Regions from separate parts of the Mesorhizobium sp. B2-5-4 genome, predicted to be linked through region 1. Evidence: riboswitches for the same ligand, from Rfam matches in the RefSeq annotation. Region 1 holds a riboswitch; each other region holds the start of a gene.
The links. Region 1 has a riboswitch for cobalamin ahead of bluB (5,6-dimethylbenzimidazole synthase). Riboswitches for the same ligand answer to the same signal wherever they lie in the genome.
Positions count from the first base shown of each region.

Region 2: another riboswitch for cobalamin. It lies ahead of FJ492_RS04740 (DUF1636 family protein); the one in region 1 lies ahead of bluB (5,6-dimethylbenzimidazole synthase).
Region 3: another riboswitch for cobalamin. It lies ahead of FJ492_RS03585 (aromatic ring-hydroxylating dioxygenase subunit alpha); the one in region 1 lies ahead of bluB (5,6-dimethylbenzimidazole synthase).
Region 4: another riboswitch for cobalamin. It lies ahead of FJ492_RS25380 (CbtB domain-containing protein); the one in region 1 lies ahead of bluB (5,6-dimethylbenzimidazole synthase).

Region 1 covers NZ_VFUR01000015.1:51,613-57,094, forward strand. The annotation lists gene FJ492_RS19325 (exodeoxyribonuclease VII small subunit) at 1-229, opposite strand, end outside; gene FJ492_RS19330 (histone deacetylase family protein) at 233-1,159, opposite strand; cobalamin riboswitch at 1,338-1,520, shown strand; partial or broken gene bluB (5,6-dimethylbenzimidazole synthase) at 1,692-2,201, shown strand; gene FJ492_RS19340 (hypothetical protein) at 2,366-3,349, opposite strand; gene FJ492_RS19345 (TetR/AcrR family transcriptional regulator) at 3,437-4,045, opposite strand; gene FJ492_RS19350 (MFS transporter) at 4,165-5,385, shown strand; gene ribB (3,4-dihydroxy-2-butanone-4-phosphate synthase) at 5,405-5,482, opposite strand, start outside.
Region 2 covers NZ_VFUR01000003.1:32,663-38,144, reverse strand. The annotation lists gene cobN (cobaltochelatase subunit CobN) at 1-246, opposite strand, end outside; gene cobW (cobalamin biosynthesis protein CobW) at 265-1,302, opposite strand; gene FJ492_RS04740 (DUF1636 family protein) at 1,299-1,733, opposite strand; cobalamin riboswitch at 1,771-1,978, opposite strand; gene FJ492_RS04735 (winged helix-turn-helix domain-containing protein) at 2,008-3,207, opposite strand; gene FJ492_RS04730 (NADH-quinone oxidoreductase subunit A) at 3,543-3,908, shown strand; gene FJ492_RS04725 (NADH-quinone oxidoreductase subunit B) at 3,899-4,480, shown strand; gene FJ492_RS04720 (NADH-quinone oxidoreductase subunit C) at 4,485-5,087, shown strand; gene FJ492_RS04715 (NADH-quinone oxidoreductase subunit D) at 5,088-5,482, shown strand, end outside.
Region 3 covers NZ_VFUR01000002.1:208,778-214,259, forward strand. The annotation lists gene FJ492_RS03575 (hypothetical protein) at 1-136, opposite strand, end outside; gene FJ492_RS03580 (hybrid-cluster NAD(P)-dependent oxidoreductase) at 78-1,178, opposite strand; gene FJ492_RS03585 (aromatic ring-hydroxylating dioxygenase subunit alpha) at 1,243-2,490, opposite strand; cobalamin riboswitch at 2,605-2,807, opposite strand; gene FJ492_RS03590 (DUF680 domain-containing protein) at 3,302-3,508, shown strand; gene FJ492_RS03595 (DUF680 domain-containing protein) at 3,580-3,783, shown strand; gene FJ492_RS03600 (DUF680 domain-containing protein) at 3,850-4,089, shown strand; gene ugpC (sn-glycerol-3-phosphate ABC transporter ATP-binding protein UgpC) at 4,169-5,281, opposite strand; gene FJ492_RS03610 (alpha-glucosidase) at 5,311-5,482, opposite strand, start outside.
Region 4 covers NZ_VFUR01000026.1:64,317-69,798, reverse strand. The annotation lists gene FJ492_RS25390 (MFS transporter) at 1-358, shown strand, start outside; gene FJ492_RS25385 (aromatic ring-hydroxylating dioxygenase subunit alpha) at 363-1,532, opposite strand; cobalamin riboswitch at 1,675-1,873, shown strand; gene FJ492_RS25380 (CbtB domain-containing protein) at 1,909-2,088, shown strand; gene FJ492_RS25375 (CbtA family protein) at 2,104-2,907, shown strand; gene cobU (bifunctional adenosylcobinamide kinase/adenosylcobinamide-phosphate guanylyltransferase) at 2,900-3,415, shown strand; gene cobO (cob(I)yrinic acid a,c-diamide adenosyltransferase) at 3,417-4,031, shown strand; gene cbiB (adenosylcobinamide-phosphate synthase CbiB) at 4,028-5,002, opposite strand; gene cobD (threonine-phosphate decarboxylase CobD) at 5,001-5,482, shown strand, end outside.

The sequences.
Region 1 (5,482 bases):
TTCCAACCGGCTTGCCGTCGCGCGACAGCCTGATCTTCTCGACCTTGTCCTCGGCGGCCTTCAGTAACCGGTCGCAATGCACCTTCAGCGCCTCGCCGCGTTCGTAGATCCGGATCGACTGGTCGAGCGGCACGTCGCCACGCTCCAGATCATCGACGATCTTCTCCAGCGCGTCGAGTGCCTGCTCGAAGCTCATCGCCTTGATGTCTTCGTTGATCTCACTAGTCATCATTCATCCTTTCATCAGTCGCCCGACATGGGCGCCGACCGAAAATGCCAATCCCTGCAGATCGTAGCCGCCCTCGAGCACGCTGACGAGCCGGTTGCCGCTATGGCGTGCGGCGCGCTGCATCAGTTGGCCGGTCGCCCAGTCGAAATCGTCCTCGGTAAGATTGATCTCCGCCAGCGGGTCGCGATGGTGCGCGTCGAAGCCGGCCGAAATGATGATCAGGTCGGGCGCGAAATTGTCGAGTGCCGGCAGCACGCGCGACAGGAAAGCATCGCGAAACACCTCGCTGCCGGTCTGCGGCGCCAGCGGCGCGTTGACGATGTTGCCGGCGCCGGTCTCGTTCTTCGCGCCGGTGCCGGGATAGAGCGGCATCTGGTGCGTCGAGCAATAGAGCACCGAGGGATCGTCCCAAAAAATATCCTGCGTGCCGTTGCCATGGTGCACGTCCCAATCGACGACGGCGACACGCTCCGCGCCATGCTTCTTCTGCGCATAGCGGGCAGCGATAGCCGCAGTGTTGAAGAAGCAGAAGCCCATGGCCGTGTTCTTTTCAGCATGATGGCCAGGCGGCCGGGCGGCGACGAAGACATTGTCGGCGCGGCCCGCAAAGACGTCGTCGACGGCGGCATTGGCGGCGCCGATCGCGGTGATCACCGCCTGCCAGCTCTTCGGGCTGGCGGTGGTGTCGGCGTCGATGCGGGCGAGGCCTTCAGCGGGAATGGCGGCGCGCACGCGCGCGACGAAATCGGCGGGATGCGCATAGAGGATGGTAGCCTCGTCGCCTTGCGGTGCCTCGGCGCGGTCAAGCGCGGCAAAAGCTTCGTCGTCGAGCACGCGCTCGATGGCGCGCAAGCGGTCGGGCCGCTCGGGGTGACCTGGCGGGGTGATGTGTTCGAGGAAGATCGGGTGCGTGTAGAGACGAGTGGCCATGTCCCCTATCTAGTGCCCCGGCGCCGTGATGGCCATGCGTTGCGGCTTGATCGCTGGGGAAAATCACGGCTGCGTCCATTCATGTCGCTGCGGGCATTGGCGTCGCCGGCGCTTCGGCGTAAGGTCGCCGCCACTGCCTGGTGCCCGCCGGTCTGTTTGTTTTAGCCGCATTCTGCGACGCCAAGTGATTCCACTTGGCTGCAAATGCTCTGGCGGGAGAATCGGGAACACGGTTTGATACCGTGGCGTGCCCAACGCTGTGAGGGGGACCGCGCCGGTAAGTGCCACTGTCGATGACGGGAAGGCACCGGACGCGGGTTGATCCCGAGCCAGAAGACCGGCCTGGCAGGCATCGTCATCCGCATGGTCAGGCGGATGGCATCAGAACGACGTGCGCCCTCCTGGACGCACAAAGTACGCTCTGAGAATTTGAACTGCTGCAATCGCAAGGGGACAAGCGATGCCGGAAGCTATGACCGCTCCAACGGCCAATGGATTTGATCAGATCGCGCGCGACGCGGTTTACCGCGCCATGTTCACGCGGCGCGACGTCCGCAGCCATTTTACATCGGAAGCGATCGACGACGAGGTGCTGGCGCGGCTGCTGCTTGCTGCCCATCACGCGCCATCGGTCGGCTTCATGCAGCCTTGGAATTTCATCGTCATTCGCGATGCCGCGCGACGGGCGAAGGTGCGCGACCTGTTCCTTGCCGCGCGCGAACAGGAACTGCCGGCAATCGAGGCGGACCGGCGGGCGCTCTACCGCAAGCTCAAGCTCGAAGGCATTTGCGAAAGCGCGCTCAACATCTGTATCACCTGCGACCACGAGCGCTCGAAAGGCTCGCCGCTGGGACGTTGGCACAATCCGGAAATGGATCTCTACAGTACGGTCTGCGCGGTACAGAATTTCTGGCTGGCGGCCCGCGCCGAGGGCGTTGGCGTCGGCTGGGTCAGCATCATCGAGGCGCAAGCGCTAAAAAGCCTGCTGTCCATCCCCGACCACGTGACGCCGATCGCCTATCTCTGCGTCGGCCGTGTCTCGGAGTTTGCGCCGAAACCGGACCTCGAAACGCATGGCTGGGGCCGACGGCTGCCGCTGCCCGAACTGATCATGAGCGAGACTTTTTGCGGCCAGGGTGAAGCCTCGCTCAAATCTACGGTGGCCCGCCTCAACACCGTCGCCGCTGCGCCGGCAAACCCCGCCGATCAGCGCGTCGCGCCGGCCGTGCCCCAGCGCGAACCGTCGAAGGTGGAGAGCGCCTTGCGCTTGAGTTCCCGGAACTTCGACGAGGCATCGGCCAGCCGTGCGTCCCAGGCGGCATCGGGCACCTGGCCCTCGATGGTCTTGAAATAGACCTGCATCAGGCAGGCAATAGCGAAAGGTTCGATGAACGCCGCCTTGAAGGCCCAGGCAAAGACAATGGCCAGAACGAAGGCCCAGCCGGCGAGCTGTCCGGGCATGACGTCAAGAATGGCGGCCGCCGGAGCCAGCATCAGCAGGAAGATGACGAAGGAGACCCCCCACATGATCAACGCCAGCCAGACTGCGTTCTTGACCATGATCTTGCCGTTCTGGGCGTAGAGCACGACGCCTTGCCGTGCGGTCTCGAAGGGTGAGGACGAATTGATGCGGATGTTGTAGCCGAGAATGATCTCGTCGACATAGGTCAGCGACAGGCGGATCACCGTGTTGAGGAATGAGACCAGGCCGCTCAGGCCCGGAATGGGCAGGAAAGCCGCAATGCCGCCCAGCAGGCCGGTGATGGCACGGATGGCGCCCTTGACCAGCTGGTCGACGACGAAAAGGATGTTCGCTTCGGCAAAACGCTCGGTCACAACCTCTTTCGCGTAGGCGATCTGGTTCTGGCCGTCGGGTATGTCATGGCCGTCGATCAGATGCACCATGACGGCGATATGGCCTGCCTTGACGACGTAGAGGATGTATTCGCGGATCCAGTAGACGGCGATCGAGACGAGGCCGAAGCCAACAATCCCGCCCCACATGGCAAAGGACAGCGGTCCGTCGGGATCGGTGGAGATATGGCCGACGCCATAGCCGACGGAGGCGCCCGTGCCGGTGGCCATGATATAGGCCAGCGTGATGCCGAAATAGACGATCATGCGAAAGACGATGAAAGGCCAGGTCCGCATCATGATGGACACCGACCTGCCGATATCGAAATCCCACATGCCCCGAATCCCCCAGAGGTGGCTGTGGAGGATGCGCCCAAACCGTCTATTGTCAATTGCAGGCGGTGGCGGGAGCGCCACGGTGGCTCAGTTTGGCCGCGCTTCCGGCTTTTCGAGCAGGCCTTCGAGCAATTGCTTGAACGCTGCCACCACCTTCCTCGACGTCGCTTCGGGATCGTTCGAGTTGGCGATCCGCTGTGCGGCCTGGCTGCTCGCCCCGTTGATCAGCCGCGCCGCGGTCTCGGGATCGAGGCCCGGCACGACCACCCCCTCCTCTTGCAGCGCGGTCAGATGATCGGTCATTGAACCGACGCAGGCATTGGCATTCGACCACTGTGCCGGATCGCCCAGCACGGCCGGACCGTCCCGGAACATGATGCGCTGGATTTCCGGCTCCAGCGCCATTTCGATGTAGGTCGTGCATTCGTCGACGAAATGCTGCCAGCGGGTCGGCGCCCTCGACGCGACCTCATTCACCCGCGCGGCCATTTCCGCATCGATTTGCGCGATAACCGCCTGCAGCAGTCCCTTCTTATCGCCGAAATGATGATAGAGGGCGCCGCGCGTCAGTCCGGCCGATGCGGTGAAATCGTCCATCGACGCTTCGGCATAACCGATGGTGCCAAAGGCTTGGCGCGCCGCGGCGATCAGCTTGGCACGCGTCTCGGCGATCATCTCTCTGCGGGGTCGGTGCATGCTCTGGCCTTATCTACATACGCTCCGTATGCCAATTGACATACGCGACGTATGGTCTATTTAACACTTATACGTCTCGTATGTAATTGTCGAATCGCCCCTTGTCGAGGAACAGGATCATGCAAAACCCCTACTCGGAAATCTTTCGCGCTCCTGGCGCCAGGGGCTTTGCCGCCGCCGGCTTCATGGCGCGCCTGCCGATCGCCATGGCGCCGATCGGCATCGTGGCGATGCTGTCGCAGACGCGTGGCGAATACTGGCTGGCGGGTGCGGTTTCGGCGACATTCGCCTTGGCCAATGCTTTCCTGGCGCCGCAAATATCGAGGTTGGTCGACCGCCTCGGCCAGACGCGGGTTGTCGTCCCCGCCACCATCATCTCCGTGCTCGCATTCGCGGCCCTGATCGCATCGGCCAACCAGGACTGGCCGATATGGACGCTATTCGTGTCGGCATTGCTGGCCGCGGCGATGCCAAGCATGCCGGCCATGATACGCGCGCGCTGGACCGAGCTTTTCCGGGGCCGGCCCGAGATGAACACCGCCTTCGCCTTCGAGTCGGCGGCCGACGAACTGGTCTACATCGCCGGCGCATCGCTGTCGGTTGGTCTCAGCGCCGCGCTGTTCCCGGAAGCGGGCGTGCTCGTCAGCACGCTGTTCCTGGCCCTGGGCTCGATAGCCTTCATCCTGCAGCGTTCGACCGAACCGCAGGTGCGACCGGTGGACCATGGCTCAACCGGCTCGGCTATCCGCCTGGGGCCGGTTCAAATCATCACCTTCGCCATGATCTTCATCGGCGCGACTTTCGCGACGACGGAGGTGAGCACGGTGGCGATCACCAAGGAACTCGGCCAGCCAGGCGCCGCAAGTCTCGTCATCGGCGTCTATGCGCTGGGCTCCTTCGTGCTCGGCATCATCATCGGCGCGCTCAACCTGAAAGCACCGCTGCAGCGCCAGCTCGCCATCGCGATCGCGTTGGTCGCGCTCGGCACACTGCTGCCGCTTACCGCCAGCACCGTGCCCGTGCTCGCGCTGACTGTCTTCATCAGCGGCGTGGCGATCTCGCCGACCTTCATCACCGCCTTCGGCCTGATCGAACGGCATGTGCCTGAGACGATGCTGACCGAAGGCATCACCTGGGTGACCACCGGCATCGGCATCGGCATGGCGCTCGGTTCGTTCGCTGCCGGCGCCGTGGTGGATGCGTTCGGCGCCCAGAACGGGTTCTGGGTTTCGGTGGCATCAGGCGTTATCGCACTGGTCACGGTGCTGCTCGGCCAGCGCAGCCTCGCCACCCATGAATGCGAGTTGGAAGGATGCGAGGCGGCAATCCCGGCCGAGTGACAGCCAGGATTTCTTGAGCTCAGATAATCTCGGTCTTGGCGATGTGGATGCCAAACCCTTCGAGACCGACATAATGGCGTTCGCGCGAGGCGATCAG
Region 2 (5,482 bases), on a different contig from region 1:
GATGACCTTGGCATGGCGGGCGACGCTGTCGATCCAGAGATCGACGGACATGGGATGGCGCAGGTCGCGCAGTGCGGCGAGCCGCATCGACGGCAGGCGATCGGCGTCGGCCTTCCATGCCGCCGCCAGTCCGGCGAGATCGCTGTCGGTGAAGGACAAGGCCACGATATCCGCCGGCGCCTGCCGGAGATCGACAGGCTCGGCGAGGTCGTCGAGCGAGGCGGAGGTCGTGGTGAGGATGTGCATCGCGGCCCGTGCCTGAAATCAGCCGGCGAGGATACGTTCGATCGCCGGACGGTTCAGCCCCTTGAGGCCGATGACGACGAGGCGCGAGCGGCGGTCGTCCCCGGCGGTCCAGGCCCGGTCGTAGTAATGATTGACGCGCTGGCCGACGGCCTGCAGCAGGAGCCGCATCGGCTTGCCACCGACCTCGACGAAGCCTTTCACCCGCAGCACGTTTTCCTGTTCGGCGGCGGCGGCGACGCGTTTTGCCAGGTCGTCGGGATTGGCGATCGAGGGGATGTCGACGATGAACGTGTCGAAGTCGTCATGCTCGTGGTCGAACGCGCCGTCATGATGGGATTTTCGGTTCTCGATGTCGTCCTCGACGGCGAGACCGAGCCCGAGCAGTACGGAGGGATCGACCTTGCCATAAGACGTCGGCACGATCTTCACTGCGCGGGCGGAGTGTTCGCCAATGATGGCATGGGCGCGGGCTGAGCCCTCGGCGTCCATCAGGTCGCTCTTCGACAGGATGATCAGGTCGGCGCAGGCGATCTGATCCTCGAACACCTCCTCGACAGGATCATCATGGTCGAGGCTTTCATCCCCGGCGCGCTGCGCCTGCAGGGCGTCCATGTCGTTGGCGACGCGGCCTTCGGCAAGTGCGGGACCGTCGACCACGGCGATGACGCCGTCGACGGTCACCCGGCTCTTCACTGTCGGCCACTGGAAAGCCTGGACCAGCGGCTTGGGCAAAGCGAGGCCCGAGGTTTCGATCAGGATATGGTCGACCTTCGGCGTCAGCGACAGGATCTGGTCGAGCGCCGGCACGAAATCGTCGGCGACGGTGCAGCAGATGCAGCCATTGGCCAACTCGACGATGTTTTCCTCTGGGCAGGTGTCGATGCCACAGCCTTTCAGGATTTCGCCGTCGATGCCGATGTCACCGAATTCGTTGACAATGATCGCGATACGCTTGCCGCCGGCGTTTTCCAGGAGATGGCGGACCAGGGTCGTCTTGCCGGCGCCGAGGAAGCCGGTGACGACGGTGCAGGGAACGCGGGAAACGGATGCGGTCATATCAAGTCTTTCAGCATGTCGAGGGGAGGGATGCGGGCCACGAGGCCGCGCTTGAGGCTATCGGGCCGGCCCCGCCAGGGAATGAGGCCGTCGCTGGAGGTGGCGAAGAGTTTCGCGCCAGTGACGAGATCGGCGCCGCTGGTCCTGGTCAGATCGCCGAATACATAGCTCCAGCAGCCGTCACGCAGGATCGCGGCGCTCAGTCGACGTTTGCAATTGCCGAGGCATTCGACGGTGCGGATGCGGATGTTGTCGCCCGAGGCGGCTCGGCGCGTATCTTCGGCCAAAAGTTCGCCGGCCCGGGGACGGGCGTCGGAGCCGCTCTCGTCGCGACAGGAGGCGCAGACGATGACAGTGATGCCGGCCAGGGAATCATCCTCGCCGGACGAAATGTCCATTGTTTCAGCCGAAAAACTGCTGTCGCGATCCAAATCAGGCTCCTTGCCCGGAAAACCCGCCGGGCGATCGGATACTTGCATTCCAGACGGCAGGTCTCCTGGCTCGCGGGTCATCGCCTTGGGTAGCCGCCTTCCCGGGACAATCCCAGTGGCTTTCGGCCTTGGCTCTTCGCTCACAGTTGCGGGGACAGCCGCGGATTTGGGATTTTCAATCCCGCACCGCATTCCCTCTTGGCTCCTCCCTTTGCCGAGAGGAGACCGTCTGGATCCGATTTAGGCTCTTGCGGGCAGCGGTGTCAACGCGAGCTTACGACACTGCGATGTCGGACAGCGCCGGGCCCAGGTCGCCGGCAGGCGTCACTTCGATGCGTTCGAGGCCAAGCCAGCCCTGCATCTGCTTCAATTCCTCGAAGAGCTGAGCGGCGGTATCGGGCGGTGCGCCGGGCTCGGCGTAAGCAGCATGGGCACGCAGGACACTTGCCGGCCGGTCTGCCTTGAGGTCGACGCGCGCCACGATCCTGTCGCCGAGCAGGAAGGGCAGGACATAATAGCCGTATTGGCGCTTGTCGGCCGGCGTGTAGATCTCGATCCGGTAGTGAAAATTGAACAGCCGCTCTGAGCGCGAGCGCTCGAAGACAACGGGGTCGAACGGCGCCAGCAGGGCGCGGGCCTCGATCTTGCGTGGCAATCGCGCGTCCCTATAGAGGTAAGCCGGCTTGTCCCAGCCCTCGACGCGGACCGGCAGCAACTCGCCGAGTTCGACCAGTTCCTCCAGGCGGCCTTTCATGTCGGCGGGGGAGAGTCGAAAATAGTCGCGCAGGTCGCCTGATGTCGCGATGCCGTGGGCGCGGGCGGAGATGCGCAGCAATTCACGATGCGCGTCCTCGGCGGCCGGTACTGGCAGGTCGAGAATCGCCTGCGGCAGCACGCGCTCTGGCAGGTCGTAGAAGCGCTCGAAGCCGCGCCGGTGCGCCGTGGTGATGCGCCCGGCCCAGAACAGCCATTCGAAGGCATGCTTGGCGTGGCTCCAGCCCCACCAGCCGCCGGAGCCTTTCTGGCCCTCCAGCGCGGAAGCGGCGACCGGGCCGCGCTGGACGACCTCGCGGTAGATCTCTTCTACGTAGGCGGCGTGCTCGCGGCCCCATTTGGCCAGCCCCAGATACATTTCATCGCCTTGCTCGGCGCGCTGCATGCGCCAGCGCATCAGCGGGTAGGTCTCGACCGGCAGGAACGAGGCCTCATGCGCCCAGTATTCGAAGACCGTGCGCTTGCGGGTCACGGCGGCGTTGTCGAGCAAAGCGAGGGGATAGGGGCCAAGACGCGAATAGAGCGGCATGTAATGGGCACGAACCACCGCACTGACGGAATCGATCTGCAGCAGGCCGGTGCGGGACAGAACGCGGGCGAAGTGGCGGCGGTCGGGCGTACCGGCGGGGCGGGGATCGAGAAACCCTTGAGCGGCGAGCGCGATGCGCCGGGCGGCGGCAAGCGAGATCTTTTCCTTCATGCGGATGCGTCTCTGATGGACCTGTCTAACGTCGTTGCGAGGCGTGATTCCAGCCCATGCTAGCAGGGTTTTGGCGGCAACCCTGTCAGGAGAGAAAAGTGGAGTAAATGGCGAAGGAAATCAAACAGGAGCGTATGGGACCAGTTTCTCCCGGATTGCCGTCCAGCTCGGTGTTTTGAACAAGGTTTGACTTGCTTCGCTGGAAGTGCTGCGCTAACCCTCGCCGCGTTGCAGCATAGGCTCCTTAAAACGGTTCAGCGGTTAAACTGTCACGCTTCCGCATTAAGCTCCGGTGCTGTAATCAACGTGGATTGGCGCCAACGGAAAGCCGCTGCATGAACGCACTCCTCAGTTCGTACCTGCCCATCGTCCTGTTTATCGGCGTGGCGCTGGTGGTCGGTCTGGCGCTGCTGGCTGCGCCCTTCCTGGTAGCCTACCGCAACCCGGATCCCGAGAAGCTGTCCGCCTATGAATGCGGATTCAACTCGTTCGACGATGCCCGCATGAAATTCGACATCCGCTTCTATCTGGTGTCGATCCTGTTCATCATCTTCGACCTGGAAGTAGCCTTCCTCTTCCCCTGGGCGGTGTCCTTCTCGAAGATTGGCATGCTCGGTTTCTGGTCAATGATGGTGTTTTTGGCGGTGCTGACCATCGGCTTTGCCTATGAATGGAAAAAAGGAGCGCTGGAATGGGATTGAACGACAGTTCAGGCACCCTCGTCGCGCCGAAGCCCAAGGGTATCATTGATCCCAACACCGGCAAGCCGGTGGGGGAGGACGATCCCTTCTTCCTCGAAATCAACAACGAGCTTGCCGACAAGGGTTTTCTGGTCACCTCGACCGAGGCGCTGATCACCTGGGCGCGCAGCGGTTCGCTGATGTTCATGACCTTCGGTCTGGCGTGCTGCGCGGTCGAAATGATCCACACCTCGATGCCGCGCTACGATTCGGAGCGCTTCGGTGTCGCGCCGCGCGCGTCTCCGCGCCAGTCCGACATCATGATCGTGGCTGGCACGCTGACCAACAAGATGGCGCCGGCGTTGCGCAAGGTCTACGACCAGATGCCGGAGCCACGCTACGTCATCTCGATGGGCTCCTGCGCCAATGGCGGCGGCTACTACCACTATTCCTATTCGGTGGTGCGCGGCTGCGACCGGGTCGTGCCGGTCGACATCTATGTGCCCGGCTGCCCGCCGAGCGCCGAAGCCCTGCTCTACGGCATTCTTCTGCTGCAGAAGAAAATCCGCCGCACCGGCACGATCGAACGGTAAATCCATGGCCGCATCCCTTACCGAACTGTCGACCTATCTCGGCGAAAAGCTGATCGGCCGCGTCAATGACGCGGTGCTCGCCTATGGCGAGCTCTCCATCAATGTCGAGCCGCGCGACCTGGTCGAAGTGATGACCTTCCTGCGCGACGATGCGCGCTGCCAGTTCATCTCGATCATCGATGTCTGCGGCGCCGACTATCCGTCGCGGGCCAAGCGCTTCGACGTCGTCTACCATCTGCTGTCGCCGAAACAGAATGTCCGCATCCGGGTCAAGGTGCAGGCCGACGAAGAGACGATGGTGCCGTCGATCACCGGCGTTTATCCAGGCGCCGACTGGTTCGAGCGCGAGACCTACGATCTCTATGGCGTGCTGTTCTCGGGCCACCCGGACCTGCGCCGCCTGCTGACCGATTACGGGTTCGAAGGCCATCCGCTGCGCAAGGATTTCCCGCTGACCGGTTTCGTCGAAGTGCGCTACGACGACGAGGCCAAGCGCGTGATCTATGAGCCTGTGGAACTGAAGCAGGAATTCCGCAATTTCGATTTTCTTTCCCCTTGGGAAGGCACCGACTATGTGCTGCCCGGGGATGAGAAGGCAAAGCAGTAAATGGCCGAAACCTCCGTCCGCAATTTCAACATCAATTTCGGCCCTCAACACCCTGCGGCGCATGGTGTTTTGAGGTTGGTGCTCGAACTCGACGGCGAAGTCGTCGATCGCGTCGATCCGCATATCGGCCTGCTGCATCGTGGTACGGAAAAGCTGATCGAGGCCAAGACCTATCTGCAGGCGGTGCCTTATCTCGACCGGCTCGACTATTGCGCCCCGATGAACCAGGAGCATGCCTTCGCGCTCGCCGCCGAGCGCCTGCTCGGCATCGAGGTGCCGAGGCGCGGCCAACTGATCCGCGTGCTCTATTGCGAAATCGGCCGCATCATGTCGCACATCCTCAATGTGACGACGCAGGCGATGGACGTCGGCGCCCTGACGCCGCCGCTGTGGGG
Region 3 (5,482 bases), on a different contig from region 1:
CGCTGAATTGGGCCGCCGCTCGCCGCCAGATCGCCTGGTCGTCCTCGTCGCTTTGCTGCGAACCGTCATAGGGCGGATCAAGCCTCGATTTCCAGTGCCGACAGTGGCTTTGAACAGCAGGCCAGGATGAAGCCATCATCGATCTCGTGATCGAGGATGCCGCCATTGTGGCTCATCTCGACGCTGCCGGAGACTTTCTTCACCTTGCAAGTTCCGCACAGGCCGAATTCGCAGGCCGCCGGTATCCGCACGCCCGAAGCACGCGCCGTCTGCAGCACGGTCTGGCCGGCGACACAGTCGGCGTCGACGTCCGAAAGCGCGAAGCGGATCGGCGTTGCGGCTTCGACGGGGACAGCCACACCGTCCTGCGCCGGCGCCGCGAATGGCGCCGGGATTTCCTCAACGGTCGGCGCGGCAAAGCTCTCCTGATGGTACTTTGCCATGTCGAAGCCGGCGGCTTCGAGCATGCCGCGCACGGCGCGCATGAAGGGATCGGGGCCGCAGCAGAAGATTTCGCGTTCGCGGAAATCGGGCGCCAGCAGTGGCAGCCGGATAGCGTCGATGCGGCCCATATGGCCATACCAGCCCTCGCGGCTCGACCGTTCCTCGATCATGAAGCCGAGCGACAGGCCCGGCATGTGGCCGCCGAGCAGCTCCAGCTCCTTGCGGAAGATGATCTCTTCCGGGCGCCGCGCGCAGTTGACGAAGCCGACATCGGTCCATGGTGCGCAGTCGTTCAGCCAGCGCAGCATCGACATCATCGGCGTCACGCCGGAACCGGCCGAGATGAACAGATATTTCGCCGCCGGATGGCTGTGCAGTGAAAAGTCGCCGCCCGGTCCATAGGCCTTGACGTGCGAGCCGGGCGCCAGGTGATCGAACATCCAGCGTGTGCCGATGCTGCCCACCTGCGCCTTCACCGTCACCGCGATCGAGAATGGCCGCGACGGTGACGATGACAGCGTATAGGTGCGCATCAGCGGCCCGTCCGGTGTCGGCAATTCCAGCGTCACGAACTGGCCCGGCTTGTAGCGGAACCAGGTCTGGTTGTCGGAGCGGAAGGTGAAGGTCTTCACGTCGGGCGCCTCGTCGGTGACGCCGGTCACTTCCAGCACCTGCAGCCTGTCGTTCCAGGGCGCCATCTGGTCGAGATGGCGATAGAGGCCGAGGTCCGTCATCGCATTCATCCTCTTGTCCCTTTTGTTCTGCGCATGCCCAAAACCGCCGTCTTTAGCGATATGCCTAGGCAACGCTGCGCAGGGCCGGCCGGCCGCCTTCGGCAAGCCGTGGCCCGATGAAGGACGCGTACCACTCGACGAACTGGATCACGCCGCCCTCATGGAGCTCCGAATAGGGGCCTGGCTCGTAGGCCGGCGACAGGATGCCGAAGGCGTTTTCCTCGACGATGCGGCGATCCTGGTCGTTGGTCTCGGTCCAGACATGGGTGAGTTCTGCGAGATCGTAATCGACGCCCTCGACCGCATCCTTATGCACCAGCCATTTGGTCGTCACCGCCGTTTCCGTGGCGCTGATCGGCAGCACCCGGAAGGTGACGGCGTGGTCGCCCAGGATGTGGTTCCAGGTCGTCGGATAGTGGTAAAGCAGCAACGAACCGATGCGGTTGGTTGAAACGCTGTCGGAAAGGTTCCTCTCGACCGCGCGCTTTCCCGTCATCGTATAGCTGACGGCATCGCGCAGCAGCGGTGCGCGGGTCGCGCGATACTGGCCGGCCGGATCGATGCGGAACTTGCTCGGCAGGCCGGCCGCTTCGCATTTCGCCCAGTGCGCCAGCATCTCCGGATCGCTGTCGGCGCCTTGCACGCCGGTTACCGTCGGTGCTTCCGGGAAGGTCTTGCAGAGTTCGGGATGATTGCCGGCGCAATGATAGCATTCGCGGTTGTTTTCCCAGACCAGCTTCCAGTTGCCCTTCTCGATGATGGTGCTCTCGAAGGCGACTTTTGCCTCACGCAGCCGGTGCGGCAAAAGGTAGGGCTCGATCATCGCCCGCATCGGCGCGAAGTCGGCTGGCTCCTTGGCCAGGCAGATGAAGACATAGCCGGCGACGCTTTCGCAGGCGACCGGCTTCAGCCCGAACTGGCTCTTGTCGAACCCATCGGCCATCTGGCGGGCGAACAGCAGCCGGCCGTCGAGCTCGTAGGTCCATTGGTGATAGGGACAGACCAGCTTGGCGGCCGTGCCCTTGTCGGAATTGCAGACGCGGCTGCCGCGATGGCGGCAGGAATTGTGGAAGGCGTTGATCTTGCCCTGCTGATCGCGCACCAGCACGACCGGATAATCGCCGATCTGCGCGGTGATGAAGCTGCCCGGCTTGGGCAATTCGCAATCATGGCCGATGAACAGCCAGTCGCGATACCAGATCAACTCCATGTCCAGCTTGAAGTAGTCCGGGTCGGTGTAAAAGGGCTGTTCCAGCGAAAAGTCTTGTCTGCGGCTGCTCAAGAGCCTCAGCATGTCGTTGCGCGCGTCCATGTCCTGTCCTCAGTTTCAAGGACTGAACTGGTGGTGATTGAGGAAGGACTGGGCGCAGATCGGCGAAAAGCCGGACAAACACCATCCGCCTCTTGACCGCCCACCGCGATCAGTCGAGTTCTAGCGATCTCGGGCTGGTTTCCGGGCTCTGGAGTTGTCCTTGCGGACCATCGCGACACCTTCCCAGGCTTTAGCCCAGTGGTCTCCCGTTGCGACTTGAACTCCACCACCGTTGCGGGGGCAGCGCCGGAATCTGACCGGCTTCCCAATTCTCCGCTCCGTCGTCACGCAGCGGCACCTGAGATGCCTGATCTAATCACGACAGGCTTTGCGACATCGGCACGAAAGCGACATCGCATCCATGCGGCGCGACACGCATGCTGGATCGTCACGACAGGCTTGTAGCCGTTGGAATCGCCTTCTGTCGCCAAGCCGCGCCGGCACCGTCTTCGACCCCTTTGCCGGCAGCAAACAGGTTAACAGTTTCAAAAAGTGACTATTAGAGGAGTCTAAAATCGAACCGAACGGTTCGTTTCTGTTGACGGTGCGTGCAAGAGGCTGTGAACGCCGAGCCTCCGACACAGTTGGTGATCAGGATGCTGTTTCAAGGTAACTAGCTGATATCACAAGAGAAAATAAGAGATGCGGAAAGCGCTGGTACAATTTCAAGTGGTGGAGTCATGGTCCACGCTGAACAACTTCGTGATTGGAAACGGCAAGGGTGCTCTCCCACATCGGGGCTGTCCGGACGACGCGATTTAATCCCAAGACACGCCGCTAGATGGACGGAAAAATACTGGAGTACCAAAAAATGAAAAAGATCATTCTCACTGCCGCCGCCCTTCTGGCTGTTTCCGGCAGCGCCTTCGCTGGTAGCGACAATTACGGTTCGAACGGCGCCAACCAGCCTGCTGCCGCGGTGGACAGCTCGTACACCGCTTCCACCTCCACCAAGACGTCGGAGCCGGGTGCTCAAACGCCTGCTCAGGGCAGCGATCGCAACCTCTTCGGCCGCTAACGGCCTGTCCCCACGGACGGCGGGCTTGCCCGCCGATCCGGTAGAATTCAAGAAATTCAGGAGTGTCTAAAATGAACAAGATCCTTATTGCCGCCGCCGCCGTTCTGGCCATTTCCGGCAGCGCTTTTGCCAGCGACAACTATGGCTCCAACGGTGCCAACCAGCCTGCCGCCGCGGTGGACAACTCGTACACCGCGTCGGTCGACAAGTCGGCTCCTGCCAGCCAGGAGCCCGTCCAGCACGGCGCCGATCGCAACCTGTTCGGCAACAACTAACATCTCTTCAAGCAAGGACGGCGCGCTCAGCCCGCCCCTTGAATTCGAAAAAATCGGAGCACCAAAATGAAAAAGATTGTTCTTACCGCCGTCGCTCTTCTGATTGCCGCTGGCAGCGCCTATGCCGGCAACGACAACGTTGGCGACACCGACATCAACAAGCTGGCGACCGTCAACGTCGACACCTCGCATACGGGCTCGATCCGCAAGAGCGAATCGCCCGTCTACAAGCTGCTCAATTCGTCGGGCGACGTACAGAAGTCCGTCCCTCAGGGCGCAGACCGCAACCTCTTCGGCAACAACTAACCAGCCGTGGTAATATACAAAAGAGAGCGGCGGGCTTGCCCGCCGCTCTCTTTTTGCGTTGTCGAGACAGCTTGTGGTCTCAGGCGGCTTTTGCTTCCGCTTCCTGCAGGGCGAACGACCGTCCATCCGCATCGAAGATATGAAGATCTCCGGCATTGGCGGTCAGCCGCAGCGTCGAGCCGCGCTTGACCTCGACATTGCCCGGCAACTTGGTCACCAGCGGCAGGTCGGCACGGCCGATGTCGATATAGACCAGCTGAACCTCACCGAGCTGCTCGAGATAATCGACCGTCCCCTCGAACAGATAATCGCTACCACTGGCGATCGCGAGATCTTCCGGCCGCACGCCGAAGCTGACCGCCGCTCCCTTTGCCGAAGCAGGCGTTGCGATCGGTACCGTCGCCTTGCGTCCGCCGACATGACTGACGATGGTCGGATTGCCCGTCTTGTCGACCGTCGCCGGCAGGATATTCATGGCCGGTGAGCCGATGAACTGGGCGACGAAGAGGTTGCCGGGGTTCTTGTAGAGCTCCATCGGCGTGCCGACCTGCTCGATGTGGCCATCCTTCAGCACGACGATGCGGTCGGCCAGCGTCATCGCCTCGACCTGGTCGTGCGTGACATAGACCATAGTCGTGTTGGGCATCGATTCCTTGAGCTTGGCGATCTCGATGCGCGTGGCGACGCGCAGCGCCGCGTCAAGGTTCGACAGCGGTTCGTCGAACAGGAACACTTTCGGATTGCGCACGATGGCTCGGCCGATGGCGACACGCTGGCGCTGGCCGCCCGACATCGCCTTGGGCAGGCGATCGAGATATTTGGTCAACTGCAGGATCTCGGCCGCCTGCCGTACCCGCTTGTCAATCTCGGCCTTGCTTTCCTTGCCGATCTTCATCGAGAAGGCCATGTTGTCGTAGACGGTCATGTGCGGATAGAGCGCGTAGGACTGGAACACCATGGCGATGCCGCGCTTCGACGGCGGCACGTCGTTGACCACCTGACCGTCGATCCTGAGTTCACCCGAGGTGATTTCCTCAAGCCCGGCGATCGAGCGCAGCAAGGTGGACTTGCCGCAGCCCGACGGGCCGACGAAGACGATGAATTCGCCCGATTTGATGTCGAGGTCGATGCCGTGGAGAATGTTGAGATTGCCGTAGGACTTCTTCACTTGTCTCAAATTGACATCGGCCATTGATTTCCTCCAGTGATTCCTCGGATGTTTCAGCCTATGCGTCCGAACCAGGCGTCGTAACCGCCGAGTTCGACCGAACCGGTGCTCGCCCGCCCGGAAAACCCGTGTCCCACCAAAGGTTGCAGGGTTCGGTTGCCGAGGTCAACCTTCGTCGGCCTGGCGCCCAGATTGAAAACGCAGACGACCTCCTCATTGCCCGCC
Region 4 (5,482 bases), on a different contig from region 1:
CGGCCGACGCACCATGACGTTTGCCTATTTCGCCATGTCGGCGTCGCTGCTGGCGGCGGGCACGGTCGGAGCGGCAGAGCCGTTGCTGACCGGCGCCTTCCTGTTGTGCGGCGCCTTCTTCACCATCGCGCTCGACGCGCTGGGCTCGACCGCCTTCATGCGCTCGGTGCGCTCCTATGAACGCGCGCAGATGGCGGCGGTCTACCGCACCTATCTCGACTTTTCCGAATTGACGCCGCCGCTGGTCTATTCGGTGGTGCTGGCCTTCTTCGGATTGGGATCGGTGTTCGTCACGCTCGGCCTACTGGCGGCGTTTTGTGGCCTCATGACCTGGCGCTACCTGCCTAAATCCCTCTAAAAAATCAGAGCGAAAGCTCAGCATGGCGCTCGCGCACCCAATTGTGGAAGCGGTGCAGCTCATATTCCTCGGGCATCAGCACGCCGGCTGTATGACGCATCGAGCGCAGGCCCTTCTGGTTGACCTCGCAGATCGCGGCATCCTCCTCCAGCACCTGTGTGCCGAAGGCGACGATGTTGTCGATATCGGTGGCGGCGAGCGCCTCGGGCGAGAACAGCCATTCGGCGGTCAATTCGGTCTGTTCGGGACCGAGCGGCACCAGCCGCACGGTCCTGACATAGTCGACATGGCCGACGATGAACATCGAGGGCAGGCTGGTGGCGTAGGTCTGGCCGGCGGTGCGTTCCGCCTGCGTCAAGCCGGGGAAAACCGGCCCATGCGTCTGCCCATCACGCGACCATGTTTCAGCCCCGGCGCACAGGCCGCCGGAGAATTCCGGCGCATCATTGTCTGCATGGCGCGTCCATTCGGGATCGTCATGCCGGCTCATCAGGCCGCGGCCATAGATCGGCACCAGCCGCGACAGGTCCTTGTGGACGCCCGGGCAGTGCAGGCACTCGTTGAAGTTTTCCCAGAAAATCTTCCAGTTGCAGTTCATCACCTTGCGCAGCACATGGCCTGACACCAGCGTGTCCAGCGGCCAGTTGCCGAGGTCGCCGGAGGCCGGGTCGAAGGATGACTGCACTGAGCCGGCGGCATCTTCAGCAAGATTGACGAAGACGAAGCCCCGCCGCACCGAGAGTACAACGCGGTAAAGCGGGTGGTCGGCCTCGTCGAAGCCGTCAGGCAGCGATTTCGACGGTACACGCACCAGATCGCCACGCAGCGAATAGGACCAGGCATGGTACGGGCAGGTGATCAGCCGCGCCTTCAGGCGTCCTTCGCTTTCCTGGCAAAGCTGCGAACCGCGATGCCGGCACGTGTTGTGGAAGGCATGCAACTCGCCGGCGTCGTCGCGCAGCACAAGGATTTCCTGCGTACCGACGCGGAAGGTGCGGAATGCCAAAGGCTGGGCAAGGTCGGTCTCGCGGCAGACGAGCAGCCAATTTCTGTACCAGATGGCATCGAGATCACGCTGATAGTTCTCCTGGTCCCAATAGGCCGATGACGGCAGCGTCGGCTCGGTTCGGGTCAGGCCGTTATAGGGCTCGCGCTCGCTGGCATTGGGCTGCATGGCTGGCTTCCTGTGAGGGTTGCGAGCCGACACCCGACTAGAAAATTTGTCAATCAGGACGGGATGGAGCGGCTTCGCCGATACGACGCTCCTGCGCTGGCGACTGTCGGAATTTGGTTTGCCGCGCGCGGCAAATTTCCCTATAGTCACCAACGTCGTCGGTTCCTTTTTGGAGCCAAGAGGGAATGCGGTGCGGACAGGAATTCCTGTCCAATGCCGTGGCTGCCCCCGCAACTGTGTGCGGTAGTCCTCTCCATATGCCACTGAGGGTTTTCCTCGGGAAGGTGGGGAAGGGCGCTTATCCGCGAGCCAGGAGACCTGCCGGCGACAGGAAACTGACTTCGATGCCCTCGGGTGGAGGGCGAAAGGACAAGACATGACTACCGCTTCCGTCTCCCTCGGCGCCTCCGTCTCCTCGCAGTCGCGCTTCATGCAGCTCGCGCTCGCGGCGCTGCTCGGCATGTTCGTCGTCGGCTTTGTCGGTTTCTCGCATATCGATGCGGTCCACAATGCCGCCCACGACTATCGCCACTCGATGGCGTTTCCCTGCCACTAACGAGGATCTGACATCATGAATCTGTTTCGCAACGTCGTGTTCGTCGCGGCGATCGCGGGGCTCGTGGCGGGTGTCGTTCTCGCCTGCATGCAGGCCTATGCGACAGTGCCGCTGATCCTCAAGGCGGAAGTCTACGAACAGGCCGGCGGCGGCCATCACCATGACCACGCGGCTGCACCGGCGGCGAGCAACGATGCGGTGAGCACGGTCGCGCCCGCTGGGAATGCGATGAGTTCTGCCGCGCCAGCACCCGCCGAAGTCACGGCACCGGCGGAGAAAGACGAAGGCTGGGCGCCGGCCGACGGTGTCGAGCGTTTTGCCTTCAGCGTGGTTGCCAATATCGTCACCGGCATCGGCTTCGCGCTGGTCCTGGTCGCGATTTCCGAGTTTGCCGGCGGCGTCGGCAATTGGCGCCAGGGCGTATTCTGGGGGCTGGCCGGCTTTGCCGTGTTCACGCTGGCACCAGGCCTCGGCCTGCAGCCGGAACTGCCGGCGATGCCGGCGGCCGATCTGCTTGCGCGCCAGATCTGGTGGACGGCAACGGCCGCGGCGACCGCTATCGGCCTTGGCCTGATCGTGTTTCGCAGATCGCTACCATTGACCATCTTCGCCGTCTTGCTGATCGTCGTCCCGCATATCGTCGGCGCGCCGCAGCCCGACAGTTTCGAGACGCCTATCCCGGAAGGCCTGCACCATCAGTTCGTGGTGGCGGTGACGGTGACCAATCTGGTGTTCTGGCTGGTGCTCGGCGCGGTCGTGGGCGTGGTGCGCAGGCGCTTCACCGGCACGGCGACCAGCTTGCGCGACAGCTTTGCCTGATCGCGGCAAGCTGACTTTCATCATCGGTGGCGCGCGCTCCGGAAAGAGCGCGCACGCCGAAACCCTGGTGACGGCATTCCCCCCGCCATGGACGTATGTCGCCACGGCGCAAACCTATGACGATGAGATGCGCGAGCGCATCGCGGTGCACCGCTCGCGGCGCGGTGAGGGCTGGTCGACCATCGATGCGTCACTCGACCTTGCCGAAGCGCTGGAGGCCTTGCCGGATGATCGGCCGGTGCTTGTCGACTGCCTGACGCTATGGCTGACCAATCACATGCTGGCCGATTACGACGTCGAGGCGGAGTGCCGACGGCTGGCCGACGTGCTGTCGCGGCCGCGCGGACCGTGGTTCGTGGTGTCGAACGAGGTCGGGCAAGGCATCGTGCCCGACAATGCGCTGGCGCGGCGTTTTCGCGACGACGCCGGCCGGCTCAACCAGCGGGTCGCCGCGGTTGCCGACACGGTGCTGCTGATGGTGGCGGGGCTACCGCTCAAGGTGAAGTGAAATGACCGATATCGACGACAAGGATGAAGAGCGCCATCGCGCCAAGATGGCCAAGCGCAAGGCGGTGCAGGACGCCGAGGTTGCGAGCAAGACGGTCGAGAAGGGGTTGCTGATCGTCAACACCGGTCCCGGCAAGGGCAAGACCACGGCCGCCTTCGGGCTGGCGCTGCGGATGCTCGGCCACGGCAAGCGCGTCGGCGTCGTGCAATTCATCAAGGGCAAATGGCACACCGGCGAGAAGGATGCGTTTGCCGCCTTCGGCGACCGCGTGGTCTGGCATGCTATGGGCGAGGGTTTCACTTGGGAGACGCAGGACCTGAAGCGCGATATCGCCGCCGCCGAAGCCGCCTGGGCCAAGGCGCTGGAATTGATCGACGATCCCTCGATCAGCCTTGTCGTGCTCGACGAGCTCAACATTGCGTTGCGCTACGACTATCTCGATCTCGACAAGGTGGTTGCGGCGCTGAAGGGCCGGCGCGAGGGTCTGCATGTCGTCATCACCGGCCGCAACGCCAAGCCAGCGCTGGTCGAGGCTGCCGATCTGGTCACCGAGATGGGCGTCACCAAGCATCATTTCTCGGCGGGCGTGAAAGCTCAGCAGGGCATCGAGTTTTAAAAAACCAGAACAGCGATCACCGCGACTAGGCCGAACAAGCCAATCAGCAGGAAATCAGCGACACGGTAGAGTTGCAGCGCGCGCCTTATATCGCCGCTGTCGACATCGCTGCGGCCGCCTTCGCCCATGAAGATGTCGTCGACCATGACACCGCCATAGCTGCGTGGTCCGGCAAGCGCGAGCCCAAGCGCGCCGGCCATGGCCGCTTCGGGCCAGCCGGCATTGGGCGAGCGGTGTTTTTTCGCGTCGCGCCGTACCGCTTGCCAGCCGCAGTGGGGGTCGGCGCCCTCGACCAAGAAGGAAGCGAGCACGATCAGCAGCGCCGTCAGCCGCGATGCCGGCAGGTTGATCCAATCGTCGAAGCGCGCCGCCGCCCAGCCGAACGCCTCGTGGCGCGGGGTGTGGTGGCCGATCATCGAATCGGCGGTGTTGGCCGCCTTGTAGGCGGCGCCGCCGGCCAGCCCGCCAACGCCGGTCCAGAAGGCGGGGGCGACGATGCCATCGGAAAAATTCTCCGCCAGGCTTTCGATCGCCGCACGGCAGACGCCTGCCCGGTCCAGCGTTTCGGGATCGCGGCCGACGATCCGCGAGACGGCGGCGCGGCCCATGTCGAGGCCTCCACTGTCGAGCGCGTCGGCGACGGCTTCGACATGTTCATGCAGGCTCTTCTGCGACAGAAGCGATGTTGCCAGAAGGACGGCAATGATCCATCCCAAGGGGACGAACCAGAGCAGAACGAGCTGCACGCAAAGACCTGTCAGCGCCGGCACCAGCACGATGACCAAAAGCGCCTGGACACCACGTTGACGACGCAGTGCGTCGGGATCAGTGGCGCGGTTGAGCCTCAAGTCGAGAAAGGATATCAGCCTGCCGAACCACGTCACCGGATGGCCGATGGCGCGAAACAGCCAGTCGGGATAACCAAGGGCGAATTCGACAACCAATGACAGGAAAGCGATCAGGACAGACATGAAGCTTCTTGAAGGAGCGGTGGACCATGGTGGAAGTCTTGGCCGGGCAAGGGCGCTTTTCCCCAATGCCGTGCTGCCTTTCGTCGACCTCTCGACCGGTATCAATCCGCACTCCTACCCGCTTTTCGACCTGCCCGCCACCTCCCTGTGGCGGTTGCCGGAGGCCGCGCGTGGGCGCGAACTGATAGAGATCGCGGCCAACACCTATGGCGCGCCTTCCGCGGGAAACGTGGTGGCGGCGCCCGGGACCCAAATCCTGCTGCCGCGCGTGGCCTCGCTGGTGAGGCCCGGCAAGGCGATGGTGCTGGGGCCGACCTATGCCGAACACGCCCGGGCGGCGGCGATTGCCGGGCATGAGGTGGTCGAGGTCAGCGATTTCGCGGCGCTGGCGGACGCTGACCTCGCCATCATCGTCAATCCGAACAATCCGGATGGGCGCATCATCGAGCGCGACCGGCTGCTGATGCTGGCTGACGGACT